DNA from 2 places in the Streptomyces sp. NPDC021100 genome. Region 1 is predicted to be linked to the other one. Evidence: riboswitches for the same ligand, from Rfam matches in the RefSeq annotation. Region 1 holds a riboswitch; the other holds the start of a gene.
The links. A riboswitch is a leader RNA that binds a small molecule or an ion and turns the genes downstream of it on or off. The one in region 1 is predicted to bind S-adenosylmethionine.
Positions count from the first base shown of each region.

Region 2: linked by a shared signal. The riboswitch ahead of ACH4PU_RS24995 (aminotransferase class V-fold PLP-dependent enzyme) and the one ahead of thrC (threonine synthase) in region 1 are both predicted to bind S-adenosylmethionine.

Region 1 covers NZ_JBIRQH010000007.1:23,228-39,086, reverse strand. Annotated here, with positions in the region: gene ACH4PU_RS15545 (cold-shock protein) at 336-539, opposite strand; gene ACH4PU_RS15540 (MoaD/ThiS family protein) at 1,019-1,294, opposite strand; gene thrC (threonine synthase) at 1,602-2,882, opposite strand; SAM riboswitch class I at 2,900-3,034, opposite strand; gene ACH4PU_RS15530 (glucosyl-3-phosphoglycerate synthase) at 3,199-4,146, shown strand; gene ACH4PU_RS15525 (trehalose-6-phosphate synthase) at 4,213-5,679, shown strand; gene ACH4PU_RS15520 (hypothetical protein) at 5,832-6,605, shown strand; gene otsB (trehalose-phosphatase) at 6,749-7,609, opposite strand; gene ACH4PU_RS15510 (DUF3263 domain-containing protein) at 7,814-8,068, opposite strand; gene ACH4PU_RS15505 (extracellular solute-binding protein) at 8,221-9,504, opposite strand; gene ACH4PU_RS15500 (SIS domain-containing protein) at 9,801-10,712, shown strand; gene ACH4PU_RS15495 (ROK family protein) at 10,995-11,972, shown strand; gene nagA (N-acetylglucosamine-6-phosphate deacetylase) at 11,972-13,126, shown strand; gene ACH4PU_RS15485 (1-phosphofructokinase family hexose kinase) at 13,251-14,183, shown strand; gene ACH4PU_RS15480 (ketose-bisphosphate aldolase) at 14,355-15,200, shown strand; gene ACH4PU_RS15475 (DUF4279 domain-containing protein) at 15,243-15,701, shown strand.
Region 2 covers NZ_JBIRQH010000015.1:110,660-126,518, reverse strand. Annotated here, with positions in the region: gene ctaD (cytochrome c oxidase subunit I) at 1-1,638, shown strand, start outside; gene ACH4PU_RS25035 (cytochrome c oxidase subunit 4) at 1,635-2,033, shown strand; gene ACH4PU_RS25030 (Ig-like domain-containing protein) at 2,173-3,417, shown strand; gene ACH4PU_RS25025 (hypothetical protein) at 3,419-3,832, opposite strand; gene ACH4PU_RS25020 (heme-copper oxidase subunit III) at 4,162-4,782, shown strand; gene ACH4PU_RS25015 (c-type cytochrome) at 4,851-5,660, shown strand; gene ACH4PU_RS25010 (Rieske 2Fe-2S domain-containing protein) at 5,657-6,712, shown strand; gene ACH4PU_RS25005 (cytochrome bc complex cytochrome b subunit) at 6,709-8,349, shown strand; gene trpD (anthranilate phosphoribosyltransferase) at 8,504-9,571, shown strand; SAM riboswitch class IV at 9,829-9,946, shown strand; gene ACH4PU_RS24995 (aminotransferase class V-fold PLP-dependent enzyme) at 10,105-11,400, shown strand; gene ACH4PU_RS24990 (Lrp/AsnC family transcriptional regulator) at 11,621-11,902, opposite strand; gene ACH4PU_RS24985 (rhomboid family intramembrane serine protease) at 11,899-12,630, opposite strand; gene ACH4PU_RS24980 (NYN domain-containing protein) at 13,017-14,321, shown strand; gene ACH4PU_RS24975 (NlpC/P60 family protein) at 14,706-15,812, shown strand.

The sequences.
Region 1 (15,859 bases):
CGTGGACCTCACCGACGGTCCAAGTCTGTCACTCTCACTGGGAGAGTGCTAAGCCAATGATTAGCACTCGGCACCTCCGAGTGCAAGCGTCCTTCCGAAGACCGGGGTCATCCCGGACACCGTCCCGGAGGGGTTCCGGACCTCGTTTCGAACGGATCCCGGGGGCGCCCCGGAGACCCTTCCCAGCCCAAGGCCGACGCACTCCCCCGCGCCGCCGACCCGGACGGCCGAACAGGCCGACCACCGAACAGATGAACGGACATGACAAAGGGGTCCGCACCTCCCGGTGCGGACCCCTTCGGCAGACTGAGCGATCGGTGGTCGATGCGCCGCGGTCAGGCGGTCACCCTCACCATGTCGGCCTGAGGTCCCTTCTGGCCCTGCGAGATCTCGAACTCGACTCGCTGCCCCTCTTCCAGGGTGCGGTAGCCGTCCATCTGAATCGCGCTGTAGTGGACGAAAACATCCGCACCACCGTCGACCGCGATGAAGCCGTACCCCTTCTCCGCGTTGAACCACTTGACGGTGCCCTGAGCCATGCCTAACTCCCCTATTACTGGCCCTTGCGCAGGACCGCACTTCGCGGACCCGGGTCAGACCTCACCCCTTGTGACACCGAGGGGTGTGCGCCGGAACGCGTCGACCGCGGCTGAATGTATCTGCACGGATGCCGTCTGCAACAGGTCAGACGGACGAGAAATACCGGCGTCGCCGAGCGGCGATATCTGCCCAACAGGGGATGTTCCAGGGCAAGTCGGGCCGGACATACGCCAGCCAACCCGACAATTCGCGCACCTAATTCCTGCGCAACTTGACGGGTTCTCATATGCGTTCGGCTCTGACACCGGAGGGGGAACGTCCCAACTGTATCGCGCTTCAACAGACGGAATCGCCCCGTCCGCTTAGCGGTCGGGGCGATTCACGGTTCGCGTGTGGTTCGCGTGTGGTTCCCGTTGCCGGATGCGTCTCTCGTTGCAGCCGAGCGCCCGGAGTCGTGGGCGCTCAGCGTCGCGGGCGCTCAGCCGCCCGCCACCGCCGGGATGATCGACACGCCCGCGCCGTCCGGGGTCGCCGCGGCCAGACCGCCTTCGAAGCGGACGTCGTCGTCGTTGACGTAGACGTTGACGAAGCGGCGCAGTTTGCCGGCGTCGTCGAGGAGGCGGGCGGCGATGCCCGGGTGGTTCTTCTCCAGGTCGCCGATCACCTCGGAGAGGGTGGATCCCTGGGCCGGGACTTCGGCGCGGCCGTCGGTGTAGGTGCGGAGGATGGTGGGGATGCGGACGGTGACGCTCATGGGGTGCCCTTTCTTGTGAGTGGTGTGGCGCGTGTGCGTGCGCGGAGAGAGGGGTTGCGGCCGCGGGTGGGGTGCCCCAGTCCCGCCCTTTCTCCCCCAGCTACCGCTGGGAGGTGCCCCCGGTTTCTTGCGGGGGCAAGCCCCCGCACCCCCTGAAACCGCGCTCCGCGCGGTTGTCCTCAAACGCCGGACGGGCTGGACAGTCAGCCCGTCCGGCGTTTGAGGACGAGCGGCGAAGCCGCGACAAGCGGGGTCTGGGGCGGCAGCCCCAGGAAACGGCGAAAGGGTGGGACCGGGGCCGGCCCCCCTACCCCAGCCCCGCCTCCCGGAACGCCCCCAGGCTCGGCCTGATCGTCACCGACGGCCCCGCCGCCACCGCGTCCAGCGTCTTCAGCCCGTCCCCCGTGTTCAGCACCACGGTCGTCAGCGAAGGATCCAGCACCCCCGACTCCAGCAGCTTCCGCGTGACGCCCACCGTCACGCCCCCCGCCGTCTCCGCGAAGATCCCCTCCGTGCGGGCGAGCAGCCGGATCGCGTCCACGATCTCCGGGTCCGTGACGTCCTCGACGGCACCGCCCGTACGCCGTGCGATGTCGAGCACGTACGGCCCGTCGGCCGGGTTCCCGATGGCCAGGGACTTGGCGATCGTGTCGGGCTTGACCGGGCGGACCACGTCCTGGCCGTCCTTGAAGGCGCGGGAGACCGGGGAGCAGCCCTCGGCCTGGGCGCCGAAGACGCGGTACGGGCGGTCTTCGACCAGCCCGAGGGCGATCAGCTCCCGCAGCCCCTTGTCGATCTTCGTGAGCTGGGAGCCGGAGGCGATGGGGATGACGAGCTGGTCGGGCAGCCGCCAGCCGAGCTGTTCGCAGATCTCGTAGGCGAGGGTCTTGGAGCCCTCGCCGTAGTAGGGGCGGAGGTTGACGTTGACGAAGCCCCAGCCCTCGCCCAGCGGGTCGCCGATGAGTTCGGAGCAGAAGCGGTTGACGTCGTCGTACGTCCCCTCGATGCCGACGAGGTCGCCGCCGTAGACGGCGGCCATGACGACCTTGCCGGCCTCCAGGTCGTGCGGGATGAAGACGCAGGACCGGAGCCCGGCGCGGGCGGCCGCCGCGCCCACCGCGCCGGCCAGGTTGCCGGTCGAGGAGCAGGACAGCGTGGTGAACCCGAAGGCGCGCGCCGCCTCCACCGCGACCGCGACGACGCGGTCCTTGAAGGAGTGCGTGGGGTTGCCCGAGTCGTCCTTGACGTACAGCTCGCCGGTGACGCCCAGTTCCCCGGCCAGGTTGTCGGCACGGACGAGCTGGGTGAAGCCGGGCCGGAGGTTGGGCCGGGAGGCGACGTCGGCGGGGACGGGCAGCAGCGGCGCGTACCGCCAGATGTTCGCGGGACCGGACTCGATGCGCCGCCGCAGGCCCTCGGGGTCGCCGAGCGGCAGCTCGTAGGCGACCTCCAGCGGGCCGAAGCAGGAGGTGCAGGCGAAGACCGGCCCGAGGGGGACGCGCTCGCCGCACTCGCGGCAGGACAGCGCGACGGCGGGACCAAAGGAAGCAGCGGCGGAAGTGACGCTTTCGACGGCTTGCACAGCCATGGAGGCGAGGCCCTTTCTCCTCATCTTCCCCGTGGCGAACCTCGCCACGAGACGGAATTGGCACCTTCCCCGCCGGGAGCCTCACGAGGAGACCGGCTGGAGGGTTGCCGGGGCTTCAACGGGCCGTGTCCCTCTGCCCCTCTGGATGAGCGGTATGGCACTGGGCGGGGCCCAGGCGTTTGTGCGCGCGGCACCCCCGACATACGGGCGCGCTCCGCGTTGTTCAAGACTGTATCGGAAGGTGCGGCGCGGCGAGAGGGCCGTCCCGCACCGCGAGACAGACCCCCACACCGTTCACAAGCGAGGAGTCGTTCACGTGCTGGAAGAGGTGGAGCGCTGGCTGTCCCGGCGGTCCTGGACCGCGGCGGACCGCCCGCTCGACCGGCTGCTCGCCGCGAAGCGCGCGACGGGCACCACGGTCAGCGTCGTCCTGCCCGCGCTGAACGAGGAGGCCACGGTCGGGGACATCGCCGCCGCGATCCGCCGCGACCTCATGACGGACGAGGTGCCGCTCGTCGACGAGCTGGTGGTCCTCGACTCCGGTTCGACGGACGGCACGGCCCGGGTCGCCGCGGCGGCCGGGGCCCGGGTCGAGCACCGGGACGCCGTGCTCCCCGGCCTGCCCGCCGTCCCCGGCAAGGGCGAGGTGCTGTGGCGGTCCCTGCTGGTGACCTCCGGCGACGTCGTCTGCTTCATCGACGCCGACCTGCGCGACTTCTCGTCCGCCTTCGTCTCCGGGATCGTCGGCCCGCTGCTGACCGACCCGGACGTGGACTTCGTCAAGGCGATGTACGACCGCCCGCTGGGCGAGGCGGCGGGCCAGGGCGGCCGGGTGACGGAGCTGGTCGCCCGCCCGCTGCTCAACCTGCACTGGCCGCGGCTGGCCGGTTTCGTACAGCCGCTGGGCGGCGAGTACGCGGCCCGGCGCTCGCTGCTGGAGCGGCTGCCGTTCCCCGTCGGCTACGGCGTGGAGCTCGGCCTGCTCGTCGACGCGCTGCACACGGTGGGCCTGGACGCGCTGGCCCAGGTCGACGTCGGGGTGCGCAAGCACCGCCACCAGGACGGGCGGGCGCTGGGCCGGATGGCCGCCGCCATCTACCGCACCGCCCAGCTGCGGCTGGGCCGCGAGCCGCTGGTGCGCCCGGAACTGACCCAGTTCGAGCGCACGGCGGAGGGTTTCGTCCCGCGGACGTACCCGGTGGACACCGAGGAACGCCCGCCGATGGCCCAGATCCCCGAGTACGCGCGGCACCGCGCGGCGTAGGCAGGGGAGCGGGCAAGAGGGGGAGGCGTACGTTTGAGCGGATGGCGGCGTGGCAAGGCTCGCGTCATGGTCGCTGAGCACGTGCAGAACGCCCCCATCGTCGTGGCATCCAACCGCGGCCCGGTCTCCTACCGGGTCGCCGAGGACGGATCCCTGACCTCCGGCCGGGGCGGCGGTGGCCTGGTCTCCGGCCTCAGCGCCATCGGTACGGACTCCGGCGCGGTGTGGGTCTGCGCCGCGCTCGGCGAGGGCGACCGGCTCGCCGCCCGCCGCGCGGGCCGCCGGCTCGACCCGGCCGACACCGGCGGGTACGGAGTGCGGATGCTCGACGTCCCGGCCGAGACCTTCGCCGCCGCGTACAACGGGATCGCCAACTCGGTGCTGTGGTTCGTCCACCACCTGCTCTACCAGACGCCGCTGGAGCCCGTCTTCGACGCCGGGTTCCGCGAGCGGTGGGCCGCGTACGAGACGTACAACGCCGCTTTCGCGGACGCGCTCGCCGAGGAGGCCGCCGAGGGCGCGGCGGTGCTCGTCCAGGACTACCACCTGACGCTGGTCCCGGGCCTGCTCCGCGAGCGCCGCCCCGACCTGCGCATCAGCCACTTCTCGCACACCCCCTGGGCGCCGCCGGACTACTACCGGATGCTCCCCGACGACGTGGCCGCGCAGGTGCTCCGCGGCATCCTGGGCGGCGACCGCGCGGCGTTCCTCACCCGCCGCTGGGCCGACGCGTTCGCCGCCTGCTGCGCCGACGTCCTCGGCGCGGAGGTCGTCCGCGCGAACGACGGGACGGCGACGGCCGTGCGCCTCGGCGGCCGGACGACCCTGCTCGGCGTCCACGGCCTGGGCGCGGACGCCGCCTTCCTGCGCGAGCGCGCCCACCGGCCGGACGTCGAGGAGCGGATGGCCGCGCTGCGCGAGCAGGTCGGGGCCGGCCGCCGGACGATCGTCCGCGTGGACCGCACCGAGCTGTCGAAGAACATCGTCCGCGGCCTGCACGCCTTCCGGCGGCTCCTGGAGGACCACCCGCAGTGGCACGAGCGCGTCGTGCACATCGCGTTCGCGTACCCGTCGCGGCAGGACCTGACCGTCTACCGCGACTACACGGCGGAGGTCGAGCGCGTCGCCGGCCTGATCAACGAGGAGTTCGGGACGCCCGGGTGGCAGCCGGTCGCCCTGCACGTCAAGGACGACTTCGCGCGCTCCCTCGCGGCCTACCGGATGGCGGACGTCGCCCTGGTCAACCCGATCCGCGACGGGATGAACCTGGTCGCCAAGGAGGTGCCGGTCGTCTCCGACGACGGCTGCGCGCTGGTGCTCTCGCGGGAGGCGGGGGCCGCCGCGGAGCTGGGCGCGGACGCGATCGTCGTCAACCCGTACGACGTCGAGGCCACGGCCCGCGCCCTGCACGAGGCGCTGCTGATGGACCCCGGGCAGCGCGCCGACCGGTCGAAGCGGCTGGCCGCGGCGGCGACGGCGCTGCCGCCGGCGCGCTGGTTCGTCGAACAGCTGGACGCGCTGCGGGCGTTGTAGCGCGGGAGGGCAGGGGACGGGCCCCGAGGCCGAGGGACGGAACCGGAGGTCACGGGGCGGGAGGGGCATCGGGGCGTGTGGCGGGCTGCCGTGCGCGCCGGTGTGCTTCGGCCGCCCGACTGACGGGCGGTGCGGACGGGTAGTCATGGGGCATGTCGATCGCACCTCGCTGGGTGGCCGTTGCCGCCACGGCCGCCGTCCTCGCCGTGACCACTGCCGGTTGTTCGTCGGATTCCGATGACGGGAAGTCGGACGCCAAGGCCGGCAAGGGGGCCTCGGCCACCGGTACGGCCTCGCCCTCCGGGCCCGACGCGGCCAAGGGGCCGTCCTCGTCCGCCGGATCCGGCCCGGATTCCGGCGACGGGTCGGTGCCGGCCGGGCCGGGCCCCCAGTCCTCGTACACCGTGCAGAAGCAGCCCGCTCCCGGTACGTGCACCTACCGCTATACGACGGCCAAGGAGCCGCTGCCCGACCCCAAGTGCACCCCCGGGGCGACCAACCCCAAGGTCACCCCGGACACGCTCAAGACGACCATCTGCCGCGGCGGCTACACCAAGGACATCAGGCCGCCCGTGAACATCACGAATCGCGAGAAGACCGCCAACGCGGCTTCCTACGGCTACAAGAAGTCGCTGCGCGACGCCGAATACGACCATCTCATCAGCCTCCAGCTCGGCGGCGACCCCAACGACGCGCGCAACCTGTGGGTAGAGCCGCCCTCCCCCGGCCACAAGGACGGCGCGGGCCCCAACAACCCCAAGGACGTCGTCGAGACGAAGCTGAAGAACGCGATCTGCTCGGGCAAGGCGGACCTGCGGAAGGCACAGCAGGCCATCGCCCGGGACTGGACGACCGCGCTGGCGGCGGTCGGCGTCAAGGACGACGGGAAGGCGCGCCGGGAGGGGGCCGACGCGGACGGAGAGTGAGAGGAACGGGACGGGGGCGGGACGGGGGCGCGGAACAGGGGCGTCAGGGGACGAGGAGGGGACGGGAAGGGCGGCTACGGGAAGAACCGGGGACGCGCCGGCCTTCCGATGCCCCGCCCGTCACCGCATCACCTGTCACCGCGTCACTCCGTCACCCCGTCCGCCAGCGCCTCCAGCAGCCCCACCACGCCCTTCGGGCCGTCCACCACCAGGTCAGCCCGCTCGGCCAGTTCGGTGACCTCCGTGCTGCCGCTGCACACCAGGACACCGGTCAGCCCGTCGGCGCGCAGCCGCTCCACCGCGTCGAAGGCGGCCAGGTCGCCGAGGTCGTCGCCGGCGTAGAGGACGCAGTCGGCGCCGGTGGCGCGGACGTGGTCGGCGAGGGCGACGCCCTTGTCCATGCCCGGCGGGCGCAGCTCCAGCACCAGCCGTCCCGGCTCGACGATCAGTCCGTGCCGGGCGGCGAGTTCGGCCAGCGGCTTCTCCAGCGCGCGGAAGGCCCCCTGGGGATCGGGCGCGCGGCGGGTGTGGACGGCGACGGCCCGGCCGCCCTTGTTCTCGATGGGCGCGGTCTCGACCCAGGTGCCGTGCCAGGCGCCGGACGCGTCGAGCACACCGGGCAGTTCGGCCTGGACGGCGGCGATGCCCGGGTGCGGGGCCGGCGAGCGGACGGTGCCGGTGGCCGCGTCCCAGCGTTCGGCGCCGTAGTGCCCGAGCACCGCCAGGCGTTCGAGGCCCGGCACCCCGGCGAAGCCGCCGTAGCGGACGGCGACCCCGGCGGGCCGGCCGGTGATCACCGCCACCGAGTCCAGGTGCGGCGCGAGCCGGGCGAGGGCGGGGACGGCCGCGGGGTGTGCCCGGGCGCGTTCGGGGTCGGGGACGATCTCGGCGAGCGTCCCGTCGAAGTCCAGCGCGACGATCGCGCGGCCGGGCCGGGCGAGGAGCGCGGCGAGGCCCTCGCGCCCGGCGGATGTCACGGGTTCCGGAAGGGGGTGGCTGGCCATGTCGTCGACCCTACCCAGGCGCGCGCCGTCGAGTCGGGGGCTTCCGGATTTCGTGGGGCGGGGTTTCGGAGCGTGTTCCCGTGCGCCGGGAGGGACCGGCGCGTTTCGTGCGCCGGAAGAAGACCACGGCGTTTCCGTACGCCGGAAGGGACCGGGCGTTGCGCGCACCGGAAAGGACCACCGCGGCGGGCGCTCGCCACCCGCTCAGCGGCGGGCCCGCCGGGCCTCGCGCAGCCGGCGCAGCCGGTTGACCGTGACGGGGTCGTGGGCCAGGGCCCGGGGGTCGTCCAGCAGGGCGTTGAGGAGCTGGTAGTAGCGGGTGGGCGTGATGCCGAGCCGTTCCCGCACGACCCGTTCCTTGGCGCCGGGGCCGGGCCACGACCGCCGTTCGAGGGCGAGCACGGCCAGGTCCCGCTCGGAGAGGGGCCGGTCGCTCCCGGAGAGGGGCCTGTCGTCCATGCGGTCCAGCGTAGGCGACGGCGGGGAGGGCCCGGGCCCGGGGAAGATCCGGGCCGGGGACGGCCCGGGCCCGGGGAAGATCCGGGCCGGGGAGGGCCCGGGCCCGGGAGGATCCGGGCCCGGGAGGATCCGGGCCCGCCGCGCCTCCGTGCCTAGCGCGCCACGCCGTCCGTGGAGTCCGCCTCGCGCTGGATCTCGTCGAGGATGCCGGCCACGTCGGCGCCCTTCTGCACGACGCCGCCGATCTTCTCCTTGATGGTCTTGCTGACCTTGGCCCAGGAGGTCTTGTCGGCGGGGTAGAACTCGGCTTCCGGCAGCGGCTTCAGGAACGGCCGCAGCTTCTTCGACCGCCGCGAGTCGTCCTTGAACATTTCCTTCGAGGCGGACGTGGTCACCGGCAGCAGGTCGTACTTGCCGGTGAAGTCGAGCACGGTCTGGGTGCCGTAGAGGAAGTCCAGGAAGAGGCCGGTCTCCTTGCGGGGGGCGGTCTTGAAGGCCATGACCCAGTCGGCGACACCCATCGTCGACTTGGCCTTGCCGTCGATGCCGGGCAGCGGCACCATGTCGTACTTGATCTGGGCCGCCTCCGCCTGCTGCATCAGGCTGGGGTGGCCGTGGAGCATGCCGACCTCACCCTTGCAGAAGGCGTCGAAGAGGTCCTGACGGTTGGTACGGCCGGGGTTGCCGGGACCGGTGAGTTCCTTGCCGACGAGCTCGTCCCGCAGCCACTCGAACGTCCGGACGTTGGCCTGCGAACGGATGGTGTAGCTGCCGTTCTTGTCGGTGTAGCCACCGCCGCCGCCCAGCATCCACAGCATGGTCTCGGCGGGTGCCTCCTCGGGGCCCAGCGGCAGCCCGAACGGGATCTTCACCCCGGCGGCCTTCAGCTTCGTGGCGGCGGTCTGGACCTCGGCCCAGCTCTCGGGGTGCTTGATGATCCCGGCCTTGCGGAACAGCGTCTCGTTGCAGAACAGCAGTCGGGTGGAGGAGACGAACGGCAGGCCGTACTGCGTCCGGTGCACCTCGCCCGCGCGGGAGATCGAGGCGATGAAGTCGGCCTGGGTGGATATGGAGAGCAGCTGGTCGGCGCTGTAGAGCTTGCCGGCCGCGGCGAAGTCGGCGTACGCGCCGATCTGCGCGATGTCCGGGGCGTTGCCCTGGGCGACCATGTCGGCGACCTTCTTGTCGACCTCGGTCCAGCTGTAGACCTCGACCTCGACCTTGACGCCCTTGTGGTCGCCCATGAAGGTCCGGGCGACCGAGTCCCAGTACTTCTTCGAGCTGTTCTCCGGCTTGCCGTCGCCGTACTCGGCGGCGACCAGCTTCAGCGTCTTGCCGCCGCCGGGGCCACCGCTCCCGCACGCCGAGAGAGCGGGCACCATCGCCGCCGTCGCGGCACCCGCCGCCGAGAGACTCAAGAACCGCCGCCGCTGCACTTGCTTTCCGCCCTTGTGATTGTGACCCGTGTGACCGTGCCGTGCCCGTGCCGTGCCCGTGCGCGCGCCCCCGGCCGTGATGCGGACGACCTGCCCGGTGGGGACCGCGGGAGCCGCGGGCTCCGCATGTTCTCCCGCGCCACCTTAAAGGCTCTTCGAACAAGGGCTCGCTCCGGCCTCGCCCTTCCCCCTCCCGGTGGCGGGCTGCTATCCACGGTGGGGCACGGACGGATCACTGCCGGATCACTGATGGATCACTCGTGGATCGCTCACGCAGACCGCAAGGAGCCCAGGTCATGGCCGTACCACCCCCTGAGTCCCCCTCCCGCACCGCCGCCGAACTCGCCACCCAGCCCGCCTGCTGGCACCGGGCCGCGGACGCCGCCCCGGCCACGGACGGACTGCCCAGGACCGGCGAGCGCGTCGCCGTCACCGGCTGCGGCACGTCCTGGTTCATGGCGCAGGCGTACGCGGCCCTGCGCGAGACGGCGGGCGAGGGCGAGACGGACGCGTTCGCCGCGTCCGAGTTCCCCACGGCGCGCCGCTACGACCGGGTGGTGGCGATCACCCGCTCCGGCACCACGACGGAGGTCCTGGACCTGCTGGCCGCCCTCCGCGGCACCGCGCCGCTGCTGGCGCTCACCGCCGACCCCGCCACCCCGGTACGGGACGCGGCCGACGCGCTGGCGGTACTGGACTGGGCGGACGAGGAGTCCGTCGTCCAGACGCGGTTCGCGACGACGGCCCTGGCCCTGCTGCGGGCCGCTCTCCCCGGAGGTGCCGACGCCGTGCGGCGGGCCGCCGCCGAGGCGGCTTCCGTGGTCACCGAGCCGCTGCCGGCCGCGCTGCTCTCCGCTTCGCAGTGGACGTTCCTCGGCCGCGGCTGGGCCTATGGCCTGGCCCAGGAGGCGGCCCTGAAGATGCGCGAGGCGGCGGGGGCGTGGACGGAGTCGTATCCGGCCATGGAGTACCGGCACGGGCCGGTGGCCATCGCGGGGGCGGGGCGGGTGACGTGGGCTTTCGGACCGGTGCCGGACGGTCTGGAGGAGGCGGTCGGGGCGGCCGGCGGCACGTTCGTCCATGCCGCGCGGGATCCGCTGGCGGAGCTGGTGCGGGCGCAGCGGGTCGCTGTGGCGGTGGCGGAAGGGCGGGATCGGGATCCGGATCGGCCGCGGGGGCTGGCGCGGAGCGTGGTGCTCGGCGCCTGAGGGTTGCCCCGGTCCCTCCCTTTCACCGTTTCTTGCAGGGGCTCCGCCCCCGCGCCCCCGAAACCGCGCTCCGCGCGGTTGTCCTCAAACGCCGGACGGGCTGATATAGCCCGTCCGGCGTTTGAGGACGAGCGGCGAAGCCGCGAAAAGGGGGTCTGGGGCGCACCCCAGGAATCGGCGAAGGGGCGGGACCGGGGCACAGCCCGCCGCAGGCGCACCCCATCGCCCCACCCCCTGGACAGTGGACTAGACCTTTCCCACCCCACGCGCGAAACTGTCCCGGTGAAACATGTCATCGCCCTCGACGTGGGCGGCACCGGGATAAAAGCCGCCCTCATGGGCGCGGACACCACCCTCGTCCACGAAACCCTCCGCCCCACAGACCGCGCACAAGGCCCCGACGCCGTGGTCGCCCGCATCCTCGACCTCGCCGAGGAACTCCGCGACCGCGCCGAGAAGGAGTTCGGCGAACCCCCGGCAGCCGCAGGCATAGCCGTACCGGGAGTGGTGGACGCGAGCACCGGCACAGCCGTCTACGCCGCCAACCTGGGCTGGCACGACCTCCCCCTCCGCGACCTCCTGAGCCGCCGCCTCGGCGGCACCCCCGTGGCCCTCGGCCACGACGTCAGGACGGGCGGCCTGGCCGAAGGCCGCCTGGGCGCCGGCCAGGGAGCGGACCGCTTCCTGTTCGTGGCGCTCGGCACCGGCATCGCGGGCGCGATCGGCATCGAAGGCCGCGTCGAAGAGGGCGCGAACGGCTCGGCCGGCGAGATCGGCCACATCGCCGTACGCCGCGGCCCGGACGCCCCGGAGTGCGGCTGCGGCGGCCGCGGCTGCCTGGAGACGCTCGCGTCGGCCGCCGCCGTCGGCCGCGCCTGGGCCGCGGCGAGCGGCGACCCGGCGGCCGACGCCGCCGCCTGCGCCCGCGCCGTCGAGGCCGGTGACGCCCGCGCGCGCCGCGTCTGGCAGGAGGCGGTGGACGCCCTCGCCGACGGCCTCGTCGTCGGGCTGACACTGCTCGACCCCCGTACGCTGATCGTCGGCGGCGGGCTGGCCGAATCGGGCGAAACGCTGTTCGGCCCGCTGCGCGCCGCCGTCGCGGAGCGCCTCACCTTCCAGAAACTCCCCCTCATCGTCCCGGCGGCCCTCGGGGCCACCGCCGGCTGCCTGGGCGCGGGTCTGCTCGCCCGGGACCTGCTGGCCGCCCGGGAATCCACGCCAGCCACAGCAGCCACGGAATCCACGGAGGTATCCGCCTGATGGTCGAACGAACGGTTCTCGACGGCGCCCGTGTCGTGCTGCCGACCGGGGTGGTGGAGCACGGCCGCGTCACCGTGGAAGGCACCCGCGTCGTCGCGGACGCCGCCGGGGAGACGCCGACCTGGGACCTGACCGGCCACTGGATCGTCCCCGGCTTCGTGGACATGCACGTCCACGGCGGCGGCGGGGCCTCCTTCTCGTCCGGCGACCCGGAGGAGGCCCTGACGGCGGTCCGCGCGCACCGCGCGCACGGCACGACGACGATGGTCGCCTCCACCGTCACCGGCGACCTGGACGACCTCGCCCGGCAGGCGGCCGTCCTCGCGGAGCTCACCCAGCAGGGCGATCTGGCCGGCGTCCACTTCGAGGGCCCGTTCATCTCCCCGCACCGCTGCGGCGCCCACCAGCCGGAGCTGCTGCGCGACCCGGACCCGGCCGACGTCCGCAAGCTCGTCGACGCGGCGCACGGCACGGCCCGGATGATGACGCTCGCCCCCGAGCTGCCCGGCGGCCTGGAATCCGTCCGCATGCTCGCCGACCTGGGCGTGGTCGCGGCCGTAGGCCACACGGACTCGACGTACGAGGCGACGCTGGACGCCATCGAGGCCGGTGCCACGGTGGCCACCCACCTCTTCAACGCCATGCCCACCCTGCTGCACCGCGCGCCCGGGCCGATCGCGGCGCTGCTGGAGGACGAGCGGGTCACCGTCGAGCTGATCAACGACGGGACGCACCTGCACCCGGCCGTCCTGGAGCTGGCGTTCGCCCGCGCGGGCGCCGACCGGGTCGCGTTCGTGACGGACGCGATGGGCGCGGCGGGCATGAGCGACGGCATGTACGCGCTGGGCCCGATGCGGGTGGAGGTCAAGGACGCGGTCGCGCGCATCGCGGACGGCCCCACGGCCGGTTCGATCGCCGGCTCGACCCTCACCCTGGACACGGCGTTCCGCCGTGCGGTGACCGTCGACCGGCTGCCGGTCGAGGACGCGGTCGCCGCCCTGTCCGCCAACCCGGCCCGGCTGCTGGGCGTCGCCGACCGCGTCGGCTCGCTGGAACCGGGCAAGGACGCCGACCTGGTCGTCCTCGACGGCGCGTTCGAACTCGTCGGCGTGATGCGCAAGGGCGCATGGCTGGTCCGCCCCGAAGTGCGCTGATTCGTCCTCTCCTTGGGGAACGGCGGCAGGTCCGGGGACTGGGCCTGCCGCCGCTGTTTTGGCATGATCGCTCCCGCAATCGTGTCCCCCTGGGTCCCCGTGGACCGGTCCGAGAGAGGCGCCGATGATCCTCACGGTCACGCTCAACGCCGCGCTCGACCTGACCTACCGAGTCCCCCGGCTCCGTCCCCACACCTCGCACCGCGTCGCCGAGGCGGTCGAACGGCCGGGCGGCAAGGGCCTGAACGTCTCCCGGGTGCTGGCCCGCCTCGGGTACGACACCACCGTCACCGGCTTCGCGGGCGGCCCGACGGGCGAGACACTCCGCGCGCTCCTGGCCACGACGGCCTCGGACACACCGGGCCGCCTGACCGACGCCCTCGTCCCGATCGCCGGCGTCACCCGCCGCACGGTCGGCGTCGTCGACGCGAGCACCGGCGACACCACCCAGCTCAACGAGACGGGCCCGGCGATCACCGCGGCGGAATGGGCGGCCTTCACCGCCCGTTACGCGCAACTCCTGCACGCCGCGCGGGCGGTGGCCCTCTGCGGCAGCCTCCCGCCGGGCGTCCCGGTGGGCGCCTACGCCCAGTTGATCCGCCAGGCACGCACCCGCGACATCCCGGTCCTCCTGGACACCTCCGGGGAACCCCTGCGACGCGGCGTCGCCGCCCGCCCCGACGTCGTCAAGCCGAACGCCGCCGAACTCGCCGCCCTCACCGGCTCCACCGACCCCGTCCGCGCGGCCCTCGACGCCCGCCGCCGCGGCGCCCACGCCGTCGCCGCCTCCCTCGGCACCGACGGCATGCTCGCCATCACCCCCGACGGCACCTGGCGCGCCACCCCGCCCGCCCGCCTCAAGGGCAACCCGACGGGCGCCGGCGACTCGGCCGTGGCCGGCCTGCTGTCGGCATGGCTGGACGACCTCCCCTGGCCCGACCGCCTCCGCCGCGCGATCGCCGTCTCGGCGGCGACGGTACGGGCGCCGGTGGCGGGCGAGTTCGACGCGGAGGCGTACGAGGCGGCGCTGCCGCTGGTGAAGGTGGTGGCGGTGTGAGGGCCCGTCGCGACGGGGCGGCCGTCCGAGGTGCCGGCGCCCGAGCGACGTTTCCGGCGCCCCGGGCGGACCACGCGCCCCCGCCCCCATCAACAGCGCCCCACACACCAGCAGACAGGACGACGGGGCGCCCCAGCGGCCCGCGCCCGCTCGCGCACGGGAGTTGAGCCGATGCCCCTGGCCCGTACCGCCGACCTCCTCGCCTCCGGCGCGGCCGTCGCCGCGTTCAACGTCATCACCGTCGAGCATGCGGAGGCCATCGCCGCCGGCGCGGAGGCGGCGGGCCGCCCCGCCGTCCTGCAGATCTCGGAGAACGCCGTGAAGTTCCACGGCGGTGCCCTCGCCCCGATCGCCTCCGCCACGGCAGCCGTGGCCCGCGCCTCCACCATCCCCCTGGCCCTCCACCTCGACCACGTCGAGTCGGTCGACCTCCTGCACACGGCGAGCGCGCACGACTTCTCGTCGGTGATGTACGACGCGTCGGCGCTCCCCTACGCCGAGAATGTCAAGGTGACGGCGGCGGCCGCGCGTTGGGCGCACGCACGCGGCCTCTGGCTGGAGGCCGAACTGGGCCGCGTCGGCGGCAAACCGGGCGACGCCCACACGCCGGGAGTCCGCACGGACCCAACGGAAGCGGCGGCGTTCGTCGCCGACACGGGCGTGGACGCCCTGGCGGTGGCGGTCGGCAGCACCCACGCGATGACGACCCGCACGGCGACCCTCGACCACCCCCTGATCGCGGAACTCCGCGACGCCGTCCCCGTCCCCCTCGTCCTGCACGGCTCCTCGGGCGTCCCGGACGCCGAACTCCGCCGGGCGGTGGCGGCGGGCATCCGGAAGGTGAACGTCGGCACGGCCCTCAACACCGCCTTCACCGGCGCCGTCCGCGCCTTCCTGGAGGCGCACCCGTCGACGGTGGACCCGCGCCGCTACCTCGCTCCGGCGCGGGAGGCGATGGCGGCGACGGTGGAGCGGTTCCTGACCGTCATCGGCGCGGCGGCATCACCCGCCCCCTGACCCGCCACCGGCCGACCCGGCCCCCGGGCTACCCTCCGCAAGATGCCACTTCTCCAGTACACCTACTTCGCGCTGTTCAGCCGGCACACCTCGGCGGACGACATGGCCGCCAGGCTGGGCATGGCACCTGACGAGGTGACCGTTCGCGGCAGCCGGTTCACCGAGCCGGCGGTCGTCCCGGTCGACCACTCGTGGAAGGTCGTGTGCCGGGATCCGGGCCTCCGCGTCGACGAGCAGATCGCCCGCGTCCTCGACAGGCTCCGGCCCCACGCGCACCGCGTCTCCGCCCTCGCCCGGGAGCTGACCGGGACCGGCGGCGGAGCGGTGCTCCAGGTCGTGCGCTATTTCGACGACACCGACCCGGCCCAGCCGGTCGCCGCCGATTCTCCCAATCTCTTCGGCTGGCACCTGGACCGCGGCGTCCTGGACTTCCTCGCCGCCACCGGCGCCGAACTCGACGTCGACGAGTACGACATGGGCGGAGACGAGCCCGCCGGGTAGACGGCGCGGCTCACCGACCACGCCCGTCGCGTTGCTGGTACCACTCCAGCGGGTGCGCTTCCCACCGCCCTTCCCGGAACCGGCGGACCTGCTCGTCACCGGAGGGGTCGGCGGCCTCGATCGCGATACCGGACCACAGGGCCAGGACGTGCGCTCAC
Region 2 (15,859 bases), on a different contig from region 1:
GTGATCAAGTGGCTGACCACCACCGACCACAAGACGATCGGGACCCTGTACCTGGTCACGTCGTTCGTGTTCTTCTGCATCGGCGGCATCATGGCGCTGCTGATGCGCGCCGAACTCGCTCGCCCCGGCACGCAGATCATGTCGAACGAGCAGTTCAACCAGGCGTTCACGATGCACGGCACGATCATGCTGCTGATGTTCGCGACGCCGCTGTTCGCGGGCTTCGCGAACTGGATCATGCCGCTGCAGATCGGCGCGCCCGACGTGGCGTTCCCGCGACTGAACATGTTCGCCTACTGGCTGTACCTGTTCGGCTCGCTCATCGCCGTGGCCGGCTTCCTCACCCCGCAGGGTGCGGCCGACTTCGGCTGGTTCGCCTACGCGCCGCTGACCGACGCCGCCCACTCCCCGGGCGTCGGCGGTGACCTGTGGATCATGGGTCTGGCCTTCTCCGGCTTCGGTACGATCCTCGGCTCGGTCAACTTCATCACCACGATCATCTGCATGCGCGCGCCCGGCATGACGATGTTCCGGATGCCGATCTTCACCTGGAACGTCCTGCTGACCGGTGTCCTGGTCCTGCTGGCCTTCCCGGTGCTGGCCGCCGCGCTCTTCGCGCTGGAGGCGGACCGCAAGTTCGGGGCCCACATCTTCGACGCGGCCAACGGCGGCGCCCTGCTGTGGCAGCACCTCTTCTGGTTCTTCGGCCACCCCGAGGTGTACATCATCGCCCTGCCGTTCTTCGGCATCATCTCCGAGGTCATCCCGGTCTTCTCCCGCAAGCCGATGTTCGGTTACTGGGGTCTGATCGCGGCCACCATCTCCATCGCCGGCCTCTCGGTGACGGTGTGGGCGCACCACATGTACGTGACCGGCGGTGTGCTGCTGCCGTTCTTCTCCTTCATGACCTTCCTGATCGCGGTCCCGACCGGTGTGAAGTTCTTCAACTGGATCGGCACCATGTGGAAGGGCTCGCTGTCCTTCGAGACACCGATGCTCTGGGCCGTCGGCTTCCTGATCACCTTCACCTTCGGTGGTCTGACCGGCGTCATCCTGGCCTCGCCGCCGATGGACTTCCACGTCTCCGACTCGTACTTCGTCGTCGCGCACTTCCACTACGTCATCTTCGGCACCGTGGTGTTCGCGATGTTCGCCGGATTCCACTTCTGGTGGCCGAAGTTCACCGGCAAGATGCTGGACGAGCGGCTCGGCAAGATCACCTTCTGGACGCTGTTCGTGGGCTTCCACGGCACGTTCCTCGTCCAGCACTGGCTGGGCGCGGAGGGCATGCCCCGCCGGTACGCCGACTACCTGGCGGCCGACGGCTGGACCACGCTGAACACCATCTCCACCATCAGCTCGTTCCTGCTCGGCCTGTCGATCCTGCCGTTCTTCTACAACGTCTGGAAGACCGCCAAGTACGGCAAGAAGGTCGAGGTCGACGACCCCTGGGGCTACGGCCGCTCCCTGGAGTGGGCGACCTCCTGCCCGCCGCCGCGGCACAACTTCCTCACGCTGCCGCGCATCCGCTCCGAATCCCCGGCGTTCGACCTGCACCACCCGGAGATCGCGGCGCTGGAGCTGGAGGAGAACCTCGCTGACAAGGCCCTCGTGGGTGGCAAGGAGGCCGGCAAGTGAAGATCCAAGGCCGGATGTTCATCTGGCTCTCCGTCTTCATCCTGGCCATGGCCGTCGTGTACGGCGTGTGGTCGAAGGAGCCGGCGGGCACGACCGCGCTGTTCCTCGCCTTCGGCCTGTGCATCATGGTCGGCTACTACCTGGCGTTCACCGCACGCCGGGTGGACGCCGGGGCACAGGACAACAAGAACGCGGACGTCGCGGACGACGCCGGTGAGCTGGGCTTCTTCGCCCCGCACAGCTGGCAGCCGCTGTCCCTGGCGGTCGGTGGCGCCCTCGCCTTCGCGTCCATCGCGATCGGCTGGTGGCTGATGTACTTCTCCGCCCCCCTGATCGCGGTCGGCCTCTTCGGCTGGGTGTTCGAGTTCTACCGCGGCGAGAACCAGAACCAGTAGGTTCCCCGTCGCACGGGCCGGGCCCCGCACACCACTCGGTGTGCGGGGCCCGGCCTTTGGCGTGCCGGCGGTTCGTGCACGCCCACCCGTTTGCCCCTCCCCGGGGGCCGAAGGAGGCGATTCTTCCTACGGTGTGACCATGAGCCACTCTCCTCGACGCCGCACGGTGCTCGGCGGCGCGCTGCTGCTGGTCCCCCTGGCGCTGGGGGGCACCGGGTGCAGCTCGTCCAACCCGCTGGCCGACGCGCCCTACGACGCCGCCGGCCAGGTCGTGCTGAAGGGCGCCGAGGACGGCCGCAAGGTCGACCCGAGCGTGCCCCTCGAAGTGACGGCCACCGGCGACGACCGCATCACCGACGTCATCGCCACCGACGCCGCCGGCCGCTACGTGGGCGGCGAACTGGCCCCCGACGGCTCGTCCTGGCGCAGCACCGGCTCCCTCGCGGCCGGCGCGCACTACACCGTCCGGGTGAGCACCGAGGACGAGGACGGGGCCCAGGGCCGCCGTACGATCGGTTTCGACACCGGCCCGGCCACCCGGCTGCTGACCGTCGCGTTCGGCCCCAAGACCGGCACCTACGGCGTCGGACAGCCCATCACCGCGGAGCTGAGCACCCCCGTCCAGACGCCCGCCGCGCGGGCCGTCGTCGAACGCACCCTGCGGGTGGAGTCGCGCCCCGCCGTCCAGGGCTCCTGGTACTGGGTGAACAACCGGGTGCTGCACTACCGCCCCAAGGAGTACTGGCCCGCCCACGCGTCCATCGACGTCCACGCCACCCTCGACGGCATCAAGGTCGGCGGCGGCATGTACGGCGGCCCGTCCAAGCCGCTGCACCTCGACACGGGCGACCGGGTGGAGGCCGTCACGGACGCCTCCGGGCACTACATGAGCGTCCTGAAGAACGGCCAGGAGATCCGCTCCATCCCGGTCACCACCGGCAAACCGGGCTACGACACGCGCAACGGGGTCAAGGTGATCCTGGGCCAGGAATCCTTCGTACGGATGCGCGGGGACACCATCGGCATCGCCGAGGGCAGCGCGGACTCCTACGACCTGCCCGTCTACTGGGCCACGCGGGTGACCTGGAGCGGCGAGTACGTGCACGCCGCGCCCTGGTCCGTCGGCTCGCAGGGCGCCGACAACGTCAGCCACGGCTGCACCGGCATGTCCACCGAGAACGCCAAATGGTTCTTCGACACCGTCCGGGTGGGTGACATCGTCAAGGTCGTCGGCAGCGCGGGCGCCACCATGACGCCCTTCGACAACGGCTTCGGCGACTGGAACCTGTCGTGGGAGGACTGGCGCAAGGGCAGCGCCCTGGCGGCCGGGACGCGCGAGGGGGCCACCCCGGCCGACGCGGCCCGGCTGCGGCCCCGCGTCTGACTCAGGCGTCCGCGGTGGCCTGCGTCCCCGCCCGGTCGCGCAGCAGACCGGCCAGCGCGGTGGCGAAGGCCACCGGGTCCACCGGGTGCGTCACCGCCGCGTCCGCCCGGCTCCAGGTGGCCAGCCAGGCGTCCTGCGGGCGGCCCATCAGCAGCAGCACCGGCGGGCACCGGAACACCTCGTCCTTGAGCTGCCGGCAGACGCCCATGCCGCCCGCGGGGGCCGTCTCGCCGTCCAGGACGCAGACGTCGACGCGGTGTTCCGCCAGCGTCCGCAGCAGCGCCGGAAGGGTGGCGCACTCCAGGTACTCCACCGGCGGCAGGTCCGCCGCCGGCCGCCGGCCGCCGGCCAGCCGCACCTGTTCGCGGGTGCGCGCGTCGTCGCTGTAGACCAGCACCGTGGCCGTCGGCTGCATCGTTACCTCCACGCTCATGACAGGGGTGTCTCGGGCACAGCTGTGGAACGAGGGGACCGCTGGCGCGGATGCTACTCCGCGGGAGGGGCCGCGGAGGAGGGCGCGATCACCGCGAACACCGTCCGGCCGTCCCGTACGGGCGCCGACGGCCCGTCACCACCCGGTGCGTCACCGCCCCGGGAGCCCCGCGGAAGGACTCCTTCCCCCCTTCGGGGGACGACTCGGTGCTTGTCGGGTGACTGTCGGATTCGGCCGTACGAGCAGGGCACACGTCCTTGACACACCGAACGGCACCCCCCGGAGTGAGCGCGAGATAAGCGACCGACATAATGTCGGTCGTGGCGACAGCAACAGCAGTAGATACCGGGCACGCGCACCCCTCGGTCAACCGACCGAACCTCACCAGCGTCGGAACCATCATCTGGCTGAGTTCCGAGCTGATGTTCTTCGCGGCCCTCTTCGCGATGTACTTCACCCTGCGTTCGGTGACGGGCACCGACCACTGGTCGGATATGGCGTCGCATCTGAACGTCCCGTTCTCGGCGGGGAACACCACGATCCTGGTGCTCTCCTCGCTCACCTGTCAGCTGGGCGTGTTCGCGGCCGAGCGCGGTGACGTGAAGAAGCTGCGCACCTGGTTCACGATCACCTTCGTGATGGGTGCCATCTTCATCGGTGGCCAGATCTTCGAGTACACCGACCTGGTCAAGGAGGCGGGCCTCTCGCTGTCTTCCGACGCGTACGGCTCGGCCTTCTACCTGACGACCGGCTTCCACGGCCTGCACGTGACGGGCGGACTCATCGCCTTCCTGCTGGTCCTGGGCAGGACGTACGCGGCCAAGAGGTTCACCCACCACCAGGCGACGGCGGCCATCGTCGTCTCCTACTACTGGCACTTCGTCGACGTGGTGTGGATCGGCCTCTTCGCCACGATCTACTTGATCAAGTAATCGGTCCCGTCCCGCACCGGACCAACAGTCCAGCATCGACGCAGAAGATCCTGACACCGGGGTAATCCGTGAAAAAGCTCTCCGCACGACGACGCCATCCGCTGGCGGCGGTCGTCGTCCTACTCTTCGCGCTGGCGGTAACCGGGGGGCTGTACGCCGCTTTCGCGCCGGCCGAGTCGGCCAAGGCCGATGACACCGCCCAGTCCCTGGCCATCGAGGAGGGCAAGAAGCTCTACTCCGTCGGCTGTGCCAGCTGCCACGGCACCGGCGCTCAGGGCACCTCCGACGGGCCGAGCCTGGTCGGCGTGGGTTCCGCGGCCGTGGACTTCCAGGTCGCCACCGGCCGTATGCCGATGCAGCAGCAGGGCGCCCAGGCGCCCCGCAAGAAGCCGGTGTACACGCAGGCGCAGATCGACCAGCTCGCCGCGTACATCTCCTCGCTCGGCGCGGGTCCGGCGGTTCCCTCGAAGGACCAGTACAGCCCCGACGGCGGCGACATCGCCAAGGGCGGCGAACTGTTCCGTACGAACTGCGCCCAGTGCCACAACTTCACGGGCAAGGGCGGCGCGCTGTCGAACGGCAAGTTCGCGCCCAGCCTGGAGGACGTCGACCCCAAGCACATCTACGAGGCCATGCAGACCGGCCCGCAGAACATGCCGTCCTTCCCCGACACCACGATGTCCCAGAAGAACAAGAAGGACATCATCGCGTACCTCGACGAGGTCAACACCAGCAAGTCGGAGAGCCCGGGCGGCCTCAACCTGGGCGGGCTCGGCCCGGTCAGTGAGGGTCTGTTCGGGTGGATCTTCGGCCTCGGCGCGCTGATCGCCCTCGCCATCTGGGTCGCCGCCCGGACCGCAAAGGCCAAGAAGTCATGAGTAGCCAAGACATTCCAGAAGAGACCCTGCCGAGCAAGCAGGGCGACACGCGCGAGGGCGCGGTGACGGTCAAGGGCGACCCCTTCGCCGACCCGGGCCTGCCGCCGCACGAGCACCGCATCCAGGACGTCGACGACCGGGCCGCCAGGCGCTCCGAGCGCGCCGTGGCGTTCATGTTCACGCTGTCCATGCTGGCCACCGTCGGCTTCATCGCCGCCTACCTGGCCATCCCGATCGACAAGAACATCTATGTGTTCCCGCTCGGTCACATCAGCGCCATGAACTTCACGCTGGGGCTCACCCTCGGCGTCGCCCTGTTCTGCATCGGCGCGGGCGCGGTCCACTGGGCCCGCACCCTGATGTCCGACGAGGAGCGCATCGACGAGCGCCACCCGATCCAGGCGTCCCCCGAGGTCAAGGCCAAGGTCATGGCCGACTTCGCCGAGGGTGCCAAAGAGTCGGCGATGGGCCGCCGCCCGCTGATCCGCAACACGATGTTCGGCGCCCTGGCGCTGATGCCGCTCTCCGCTCTCTTCCTCTTCGGCGGCCTGGGTCCCAAGCCGGGCACCAAGCTCCGCAAGTCCAAGTGGGCGCCCGGCAAGCTGCTGGTCAACCAGAACACGATGCAGCCGCTGCGTCCCGAGGACGTCCAGGTCGGCTCCCTCACCTTCGCCATGCCGCAGGGCATGTCGGAGGAGGACCACGACTTCCAGGTCCAGATCGCCAAGGCGGCCCTGATGATCGTCCGGCTCCGTCCGGAGGACATCAAGGACAAGAAGGAACTGGACTGGTCGGTCGACGGCATCGTCGCGTTCTCCAAGATCTGCACGCACGTGGGCTGCCCGATCAGCCTCTACGAGCAGCAGACCCACCACGTGCTCTGCCCGTGCCACCAGTCCACCTTCGACCTCTCCGACGGCGGTCGCGTGGTCTTCGGTCCGGCCGGGCACGCCCTTCCGCAGCTGCGGATCAAGGTCAATGACAAGGGCTACCTCGAGGCGATGGGCGACTTCGCCGAGCCCGTCGGTCCTGCCTTCTGGGAGCGCGGATGAGTACTGCAGAGACGAACGCGGCCGGCAAGCCCGGCCGCAAGGCACCCGCGGGTGAGCGGGTCGCCGACTGGGCCGACGGCCGGCTGGGGATCTACAGCCTGGCCAAGGCCAACATGCGGAAGATCTTCCCGGACCACTGGTCCTTCATGCTGGGCGAGGTCTGCCTCTACAGCTTCCTGATCATCATCCTCACGGGTGTGTATCTGACGCTGTTCTTCCACCCGAGCATGAACGAGGTCGTCTACCACGGCTCCTACGTCCCGCTCCAGGGACAGCGGATGTCCGAGGCGTTCTCCTCGACGCTGCACATCAGCTTCGACGTCCGCGGTGGTCTGCTCATCCGGCAGATCCACCACTGGGCCGCGCTGATCTTCCTCGCCGGCATGTTCGTGCACATGATGCGCGTCTTCTTCACGGGCGCGTTCCGCAAGCCGCGTGAGATCAACTGGCTGTTCGGGTTCCTGCTGTTCTTCCTCGGCATGTTCACCGGCTTCACCGGTTACTCGCTGCCGGACGACCTGCTCTCCGGCACCGGTGTGCGCTTCGTGGACGGCGCGATCCTGTCCGTCCCGGTCATCGGCACCTACCTGTCGATGTTCGTGTTCGGCGGGGAGTTCCCCGGCGGGGACTTCGTGGCGCGGTTCTACTCGGTCCACATCCTGCTGCTGCCGGGCATCATGCTCGGTCTCGTGGTGGCCCACCTGATCCTGGTCATCTACCACAAGCACACCCAGTACCCGGGTCCGGGCCGCACCGAGAAGAACGTCGTCGGCATGCCGCTGCTGCCGGTCTACATGGCCAAGGCGGGAGGCTTCTTCTTCCTGGTCTTCGGTGCCATCGCGGCCATCGCGGCGATCGCCACGATCAACCCCATCTGGGAGATCGGCCCCTACCGGCCGGACCAGGTGTCCACCGGCGCCCAGCCCGACTGGTACATGGGCTTCGCCGAGGGTCTGATCCGCGTCATGCCGGGCTGGGAGATCAACGTCTGGGGCCACACCCTGGTCCTGGGCGTGTTCATCCCGCTGGTCATCTTCCCGCTGGTGCTCTTCGCCATCGCCTTCTGGCCGTTCCTGGAGTCCTGGGCGACCGGCGACAAGCGGGAGCACCACCTGCTGGACCGTCCGCGCAACGCTCCGACGCGCACCGCCTTCGGTGTCGCCTGGATCGCCGCGTACTTCGTGATGCTGATCGGCGGTGGAAACGACCTCTGGGCCACGCACTTCCACCTGTCGCTCAACGCGATCACCTGGTTCGTCCGCATCGGGTTCTTCGCGGTCCCCGTGCTGTCGTTCATCGCCACCCGCCGGATCTGCATGGGTCTCCAGCGGCGCGACCGGGAGAAGGTCCTGCACGGCCGCGAGTCCGGCATCATCAAGCGCCTGCCGCACGGTGAGTTCGTGGAGGTCCACGAGCCCCTCACGCAGGAGCAGCTGCACACGCTCACCGCGCACGAGCAGCCGAAGCCGCTGGAGCTGGAGCCCGAGGTCGACAAGAACGGCGTCGCGCGCAAGGCGTCCATGGGCCAGAAGATGAAGGTCCGGCTCTCCAAGAGCATGTACGGGGAGGACAAGTTCGTCCCCAAGGCCACGGCGGAGGAGTTCCAGGAGATCACGAGCGGCCACGGCCACCACTGATCCCCTGAGCACCGCAGACTGATCACAGCTGATCGCCACGGCAGGAGCCCCGTCCAACGCATGGACGGGGCTCTTCGCCGTCCCGGGACCTGGTTAGGCTGGGCACGTGCCCTGCGAGGACAGGGCCCCGTACCGACCACCAGGAGCGTGGACCATGAACGTTGCGACCCCGACAGGCGGCGACGGCACGGTGTCCCGGTCCTGGCCCGGCATCCTGGAGGCGCTGCTCGGCGGACGGGACCTGGGCGCGGACGACACCGCCTGGGCCATGGACCGCATCATGCGCGGGGCCGCCACCGACGCCCAGATCGCCGGCTTCGCCGTGGCCCTGCGCGCCAAGGGCGAGACGGTCGCCGAGATCTCCGGCCTCGTGCGGGCCATGTACGCGCACGCCAACCTCATCGAGGTGCCCGGCCCCAGCGTGGACATCGTCGGCACGGGCGGCGACGGCGCCAAGACGGTGAACATCTCGACGATGTCGTCGATCGTCGTCGCGGGGACGGGCGTGAAGGTCGTCAAACACGGCAACCGGGCCGCGTCCTCCGCGAGCGGCGCCTCCGACGTCCTGGAGAAGCTGGGCGTCAACCTGGACCTCTCCCCGGAGCGGGTGGTGGAGGTCGCCCACGAGGCCGGCATCACCTTCTGCTTCGCCGTGAAGTTCCACCCCGCGCTGCGGCACGTCGCCGCCGCCCGCCGCGAACTCGGCGTCCGCACCACCTTCAACATCCTCGGCCCGCTCACCAACCCGGCCCGCGTCCGCGCCCAGGCCACCGGCGTCGCCGACGCGCGGATGGCACCCATCCTGGCCGGGGTCCTCGCCGAACGGGGCTCGTCCGCGCTGGTGTTCCGGGGCGACGACGGGCTGGACGAGCTGACGACCACGGCCACGTCGCGGGTGTGGGTCGTACGGGACGGTGTGGTGCGGGAGGAGCACTTCGACCCCCGGGACGTCGGGATCGACCTGGTGCCGGTGGAGGCGCTGCGGGGTGCGGACGCGTCGTACAACGCGGATGTGGCGCGGCGGGTACTGGCGGGGGAGACCGGGCCGGTGCGGGATGCGGTGCTGCTGAACTCGGCGGCGGCTCTCGTGGCTCTGGAGCCTTCCGACGAGCCGCTCGTCGGGCGGATCGCGGCGGGGATGGCGCGGGCGGCGGAGTCGATCGACAGCGGGGCTGCTCGGGGGGCGTTGGAGCGGTGGGTGCGGGTGAGCAACGGGGGGTGAGGGTGCCCCGGTCCCGCCCTTTCGCCGTTTCCTGGGGCTGCGCCCCAGACCCCCTTGTCCTCAAGCGCCGGACGGGCTGAATTCAGCCCGTCCGGCGCTTGAGGACAGCGCCCGCAGGGCGCTTCGGGGGTGCGGGGGCCGGCCCCCGCGAGAAACGGTGAGAGGGCGGGACCGGGGCACCACCCCCCGGCCGTAAGCCGTCCGTATCACGGACCACGCTTTCGCCGCCGTGATCCGCTATGCCATACTCGCCGCCAGGTCACGAGTGACAGCGACACAGGCCCCGGCCCGCTGTCCGGCAACCCTCCTTCCGTGGCGGGGTGCCCCGGGTGATGACCGGGCCGCAGGCAGCGAGGTCTGCGGCAAGCGCGGATCCCTCGCCAGGGATCCTGGTCGTCGAGGGAGTTCCTTCCGTGATCCAGCGAATGCGTTAGGGCCGAGAGCCCCTTCTCCGCGCCCGCACGTTCCCCTTCTCCTGCGCCGCCGCCGTGCCGCCGCGCAGTGATCTCGCCTGCCTTCCACGGGAGTTCGTCATGTCCTCCACCGTTTCAGCCCCCGCCCCCACCGCCGTCGCCGCCGGCCCCGCGCCGTCCCTGCCGCTGCCCGTCCTCGGGCGGGACGTCCGCGTTCCCGTCGCCGGGGGTGGCGAAGTCGCCTACGCCGCCCTCGACTACGCGGCGAGCGCGCCCGCCCTGCAGCGGGTGTGGGACGACGTCGCCGCCTACGCGCCGTACTACGGCAGCGTGCACCGGGGGGCCGGGTACCTCTCGCGGCTCTCCACCGAGCTGTTCGAGAACAGCCGCGCGACCGTCGCGGCGTTCCTCGGCTGCCGGGCGGACGACCAGGTGGTCTTCACCCGCTCGACCACCGACTCGCTCAACCTCCTGGCCGCGGCCCTGCCCACCGGCACCCGGGTGTTCGTCTTCGAGACCGAGCACCACGCCGCCCTGCTGCCCTGGGCCCGCCGCGCCGGGACCGGCGAGACGCCCGTCACCTGGCTGGACGCGCCGCGCAGCCCCGCGGAGGCCGTCGAGACGCTGGAACGGGCGCTGGCGGCGCGGGAACCGTACGGCCCCGCGCTGGTGTGCGTGACGGGCGCGTCCAATGTGACCGGGGAGGTATGGCCCGTCCGCGAACTCGCCGCCGCCGCGCACGCGCACGGCGCCCGTGTCGTCCTCGACGCGGCACAGCTCGCGCCGCACCGCGCGGTGGACATCGGCGAACTGGACGTCGACTGGGTCGCCTTCTCCGGCCACAAGCTGTACGCGCCGTTCGGCGCGGGGGTGTTGGCGGGGCGCGCGGACTGGCTGCGGGCGGCCGCGCCGTATCTGGCGGGCGGCGGCGCCACCCGCAGCGTCATCCGGGACGCGTCCGGCGCGCCCGCGGTCGAGTGGTTCGACACCGTCGCCCGGCACGAGGCCGGATCCCCGAACGTCATCGGCGCGCACGCGGTCGCCTCCGCGTGCCGGGCGCTGACCGAGGCGGGGTTCGAGCGGCTCGCCGCACGGGAGGAGGCGCTGCTCGCGCGGTTGCGCGCGGGGCTCGCGGCGGTGCCGGAGGTGCGGGTCCTGTCCCTGTTCGGGGACGACGCCCCGCGGGTGGGGGTGGTGTCGTTCGTCGTCGACGGGTGGGAGAGTTCGGCGTTCGCCGCGGCTCTTTCGGCGGAGTACGGGATCGGGGTGCGGGATGGGCTGTTCTGCGCGCATCCCCTGGTGCGGGCGCTGCTTCCCGCGGGGGGCTCGGCCGTGCGGGTGAGCTTTGGCGTCGGGACGCCTGATGAGCACATCGAGCGGTTTGCGGGGGCGGTGGGGGAGTTGGTGCGGCGGTAGTCCCTCCGGGGGTCTGCCCCGGTCCCGCCCCTTCGCCGATTCCCGGGGGCAAGCCCCCGGACCCCCTTGTCCTCAAACGCCGGACGGGCTGAATTCAGCCCGTCCGGCGTTTGAGGACAAGCGGCGGAGCCGCGACAAGGGGGTCTGGGGCGCAGCCCCAGGAATCGGCGAAGGGGCGGGACCGGGGCACACCCCCGCCGCAGGCGCCCCTGCGGAGCGCCTAGCTGTCCAGCCCGATCGCGAACGCCGCCTCCAGATCGTGCTGCGAGTACGTGCGGAACGCGATGTGCGTCTCGGTCGACGCGACCCCGGGCACCTTGCTGATCCGCCCCGGAATGACCTCCGCGAGATCGTCGTGCCGAGCCACCCGCACCATCGCGATGAGGTCGTAGGCCCCGGTCACGGAGAACACCTCGCTCACCCCCTCCAGAGCCGCGATCTGTTCGGCGATCTCGGGGATCCGGTCCACGTCGGTCTTGATGAGCACGATCGAGGTGATCACGTCGGTTTGTCTCCTTCGGCGGACCCGGCCGCGTCGTTCACGGGGGATTTCACTCTAACCGGCCGTTCCCGGCACACCCATGCGAAGCCGAAGCCGAGGGCGAAGCCCATGACGTGGGCGAGGTAGGCGACTCCGGGCCGGTCGTCGGGGGCGCCGACGCCGGGCCACTGGAGGGCGAACCAGAAGAGGAGGACGGCCCAGGCGGGGAAGCGCAGCGGGAGGAAGAAGAGGAACGGGAAGAGGCTGGTCACCCGGGCCCGTGGGAAGAGATGGAGGAAGGCTCCGAGGATCCCGGAAATGGCCCCGGAGGCACCGACGAGCGACTGGGTGGATCCGGCGTGCACGGCCGCGTAGCCGAGCAGGGCGAGGAAGCCGGTGACGACGTAGCACAGGGCGAAGGAGAGGCGGCCCATGCGCTCCTCCGTCATCGCCCCGAAGACGTGGAGGAAGAGCATGTTGCCGAGCAGATGCAGCCAGTTGCCGTGCACGAAGAGGGCGGTGAACGGGGTGGCGAGGGACGCCGGCAGCCCGTGCCAGAGCTCGTCCGGCACCACTCCCCACCGCTCGAAGTAGGCCGTCTGCGCGGCGACCAGGTCGGCGCCGGTGCCGTACGAGGGATCGAGGCCGGACGCCGGACCGATCAGGAAGACCGCGCAGCAGGTGGCCAGAACGGTACGGGTGACCCAGGGGGTGCGGGGCCGCTCCCGCCGCACTGCCTTTACGATCATGGGCAGATCATGGCGTACCGGGGCAAGCGGTACGGAGAGCCTCGCCGGTCGTTCCGGCTCGTGCCGGTCCCAACCCGCCACGGGGCGGGCAGGCCGTAGGGTTACGACGAACGCCCCGCACCCCGCACGCCACGAACAGGACGGACGGCACCATGGACGTTCCCCGGCCGACCGCCACCGCCCGGTGGCGCCGCACCCCGTGCGGGCACCCCCCACGCCCCCGCGTGAGCCGCCCGGCCGGAGCGGGACGGGAAGCGGGGCCGGAGACCGGGCCGGTGGACCGTCCGGGGACGAGCTGAGGAACGGAGCGGACACGCGTGGTGGAGCACACGGACGGCGAGGAGACGGCCGGTGACGACGATGGCCGCGCCGGCGGCGTCGGCGAGGTGCTCGACCGCCCGTTGCCCGAGGGGATCCGGCGCCGTGTCATCGGACTCGTCGCCGAGGCGTTCGGCGGGCTGACGGTCCCCGAACTCCCCGCGCAGCTGCGCCAGTACGCCCGTTTCACCCCCGCCCGCCGGGCCAAGTTCGCCGGCAACGCGATGGCCGCCGCCGTCGAGACCGACACCGCGTTCCGGCAGCGGATCTCCGCCCGGCTCCGGGAGACCGGCTCCGAGCTGGCCCGGGCCCTGGAGGCCGGGTCGCCGCCCGCCGCCGCCGACCCCGAGGACGTCGCGGCCATGGCCTTCGTCCTGCGCCCGCCCGGCTGGGTGAAACTGGTCACCGCCGCCGGCGAGGAGGCCCAGCGGGCCAGCGCCGAACGGGCTGGCGAGGAGGCCCAGCGCGAGCTCCGGCAGCTCCGCGAGGAGCTCGCCCGGGTGCGCGACGAGGCCCGCACCGAGGCCGACCGTGCCCGCGCCGAGCTGGAGACCGTCCGCAAGGAGGGCGAGGGCCTGCACCGCAAGCTGCGCAGCGCCCTCAACGACGTACGCCGCGGCGAGGCGGCGCTCCGCAAGGCCCACGCCGAGCTGGAGGCGCTGCGCACCGACGCCGCCGCCGAACTGGCCGCCGCCCTCGGCGAGACCCGGCGCGTCAAGGCCCGGCTCGCGGAGGCCGAGTCCGCCCTGGAGGCGAGCCGCCGGGCGGTCCGCGAGGGCCGCAGCGTCGAGGACATGCGGCTGCGGCTGCTGCTCGACACCGTCCTGGACGCCGCCCAGGGGCTGCGCCGCGAACTGGCCCTGCCCCCCACCTCCGTCCACCCCGCCGACCTCGTCGACGCGGTGGAGCCCGGCCGGATGACGCCCAAGGACATCGCGGCCCGTGCCCTGTCCGAGACCGACCCCGCCCTGCTCGACCAACTGCTCGCCCTGCCGCAGGCGCACCTGGTGGTCGACGGCTACAACGTCACCAAGACCGGCTATCCGACGATGCCGTTGGACAAGCAGCGGCTGCGGCTGCTGGGCGGGCTGTCCATGCTCGCCGCGCAGACCGGCGCCGAGATGACGTGCGTCTTCGACGGGGCCGAGCTGGCCGCTCCGGTGCTGCTCGCGCCGCCGCGCGGGGTGCGGGTGCTCTTCAGCAAGCCCGGGGTGACGGCCGACGAGCTGATCCGTCAGCTCGTCCGGGCCGAGCCGCCCGGGCGGCCTGTGGTGGTCGTGTCCACCGACCGGGAGGTGGCCGACGGGGTCGCCAAGGCGGGGGCGCGGCCGGTGGCTTCGGCGTTGCTGCTGCGGAGGCTGGCGCGGACTTGAGCCCCAACCCCGCCCTTTCGCCGTTTCCGCGGGGCGGACCCCGCACCCCCTGAAACCGCGCTCCGCGCGGTTGTCCTCAAACGCCGGACGGGCTGGAGTGGGCGCCCTATTCAGCCCGTCCGGCGTTTGAGGACGAGCGGGTCCGGGGGCTCGCCCCCGGGAATCGGCGAAGGGGCGGGACCGGAGCACCCCCCACGTCAACAACGTGAAAGCTGAGCAACGATTTCCCCCAAGGGATTTGAACCGATCATATGAGGGTCACTAAGGTCGGGCCTCGAACCTTCGCGCGGTGATCATCCAATCCGGATGACGTGAAGTGTCCCGCCGTGCCCATCCGCGCCCCAGCGCACCCGCGGCGGCCGAGGAGAAAAGGAGCTCGACTCCGTGGCGTCCCACCGTCGTCCCAAACAGCCGAGCCGTACTCGGGTGACCGTCCTCACCGCGACCGCCGCCGCAGCCGTCGCCCTCTCCGCCCAGGCGGCCTCCGCCGATCCCGGCGCCAAGCCGACCCGCAGCGAGGCCAAGGAGAAGGTCGACCGGCTCTACGAGCAGGCGGAGCAGGCCACCGAGAAGTACAACGGGGCCAAGCAGCGGCAGGAGAAGCTGGAGAAGGAGGCCGGCGACCTCCAGGACCGCGTCGCGCGCGGTCAGGAGGAGGTCAACAAGCTCCGGGACGGGCTCGGCGCGGTGGCCACCGCCCAGTACCGCACCGGCTCGGTGGACCCCTCCCTCCAGCTGCTGCTCTCGTCCGACCCCGACACGTACCTGGAGCGGGCGTCCACGCTCAACCAGGTCAGCGCCAAGCAGGCGGAGGCGCTCCGGCAGATCGCCACCAAGCAGCGCGCCCTGAAGCAGCAGCGCGAGGAGGCGGCGGGCAAGCTCGCCGACCTGGAGTCCACCCGCAAGGCGCTGGGCGAGCGCAAGGCCGAGGTGCAGGGCAAGCTCGCCGAGGCGCAGGACGTCCTCAACTCCCTGACGGAGAAGGAGCGCGCCGCGATCGCCGCCGCCGAGAAGGAGGCGGCCGCCAAGGCCGCCGCCAAGGCGGGCACGGACGACTCGGGTGCGAGCGGGTCCAAGGGCGGCTCGAAGGACGGCGGTTCGGGGCAGACCGGCAGCAGCGGCAAGGCCGTCCCTGGCTCCGGCCGGGCGGGCGCCGCGCTCGCCGCCGCGCAGTCGAAGATAGGGTCCCCGTACGTCTGGGGCGCGACCGGCCCGAGCTCCTTCGACTGCTCCGGGCTGACCTCCTGGGCCTACGCCCAGGCCGGCGTCACGCTCGACCGCACGTCGGAGGCGCAGGCCAACGACGGCACCCGGATCTACGACCAGAGCCAGCTCCAGCCCGGCGACCTGGTCATCTTCTACGGCGACATGCACCACGTCGGCCTGTACGCCGGCAACGGGCAGGTGCTGCACGCGCCGCGCACCGGCACCGTCGTCCGTTACGAGGCGATGAGCAACATGCCGTTCCAGTTCGGCGTGCGCGTGGGCTGACCGGGCACGGGGGTGGCCGCCTTACCGGTTTGCCCTCCGGTTCCACC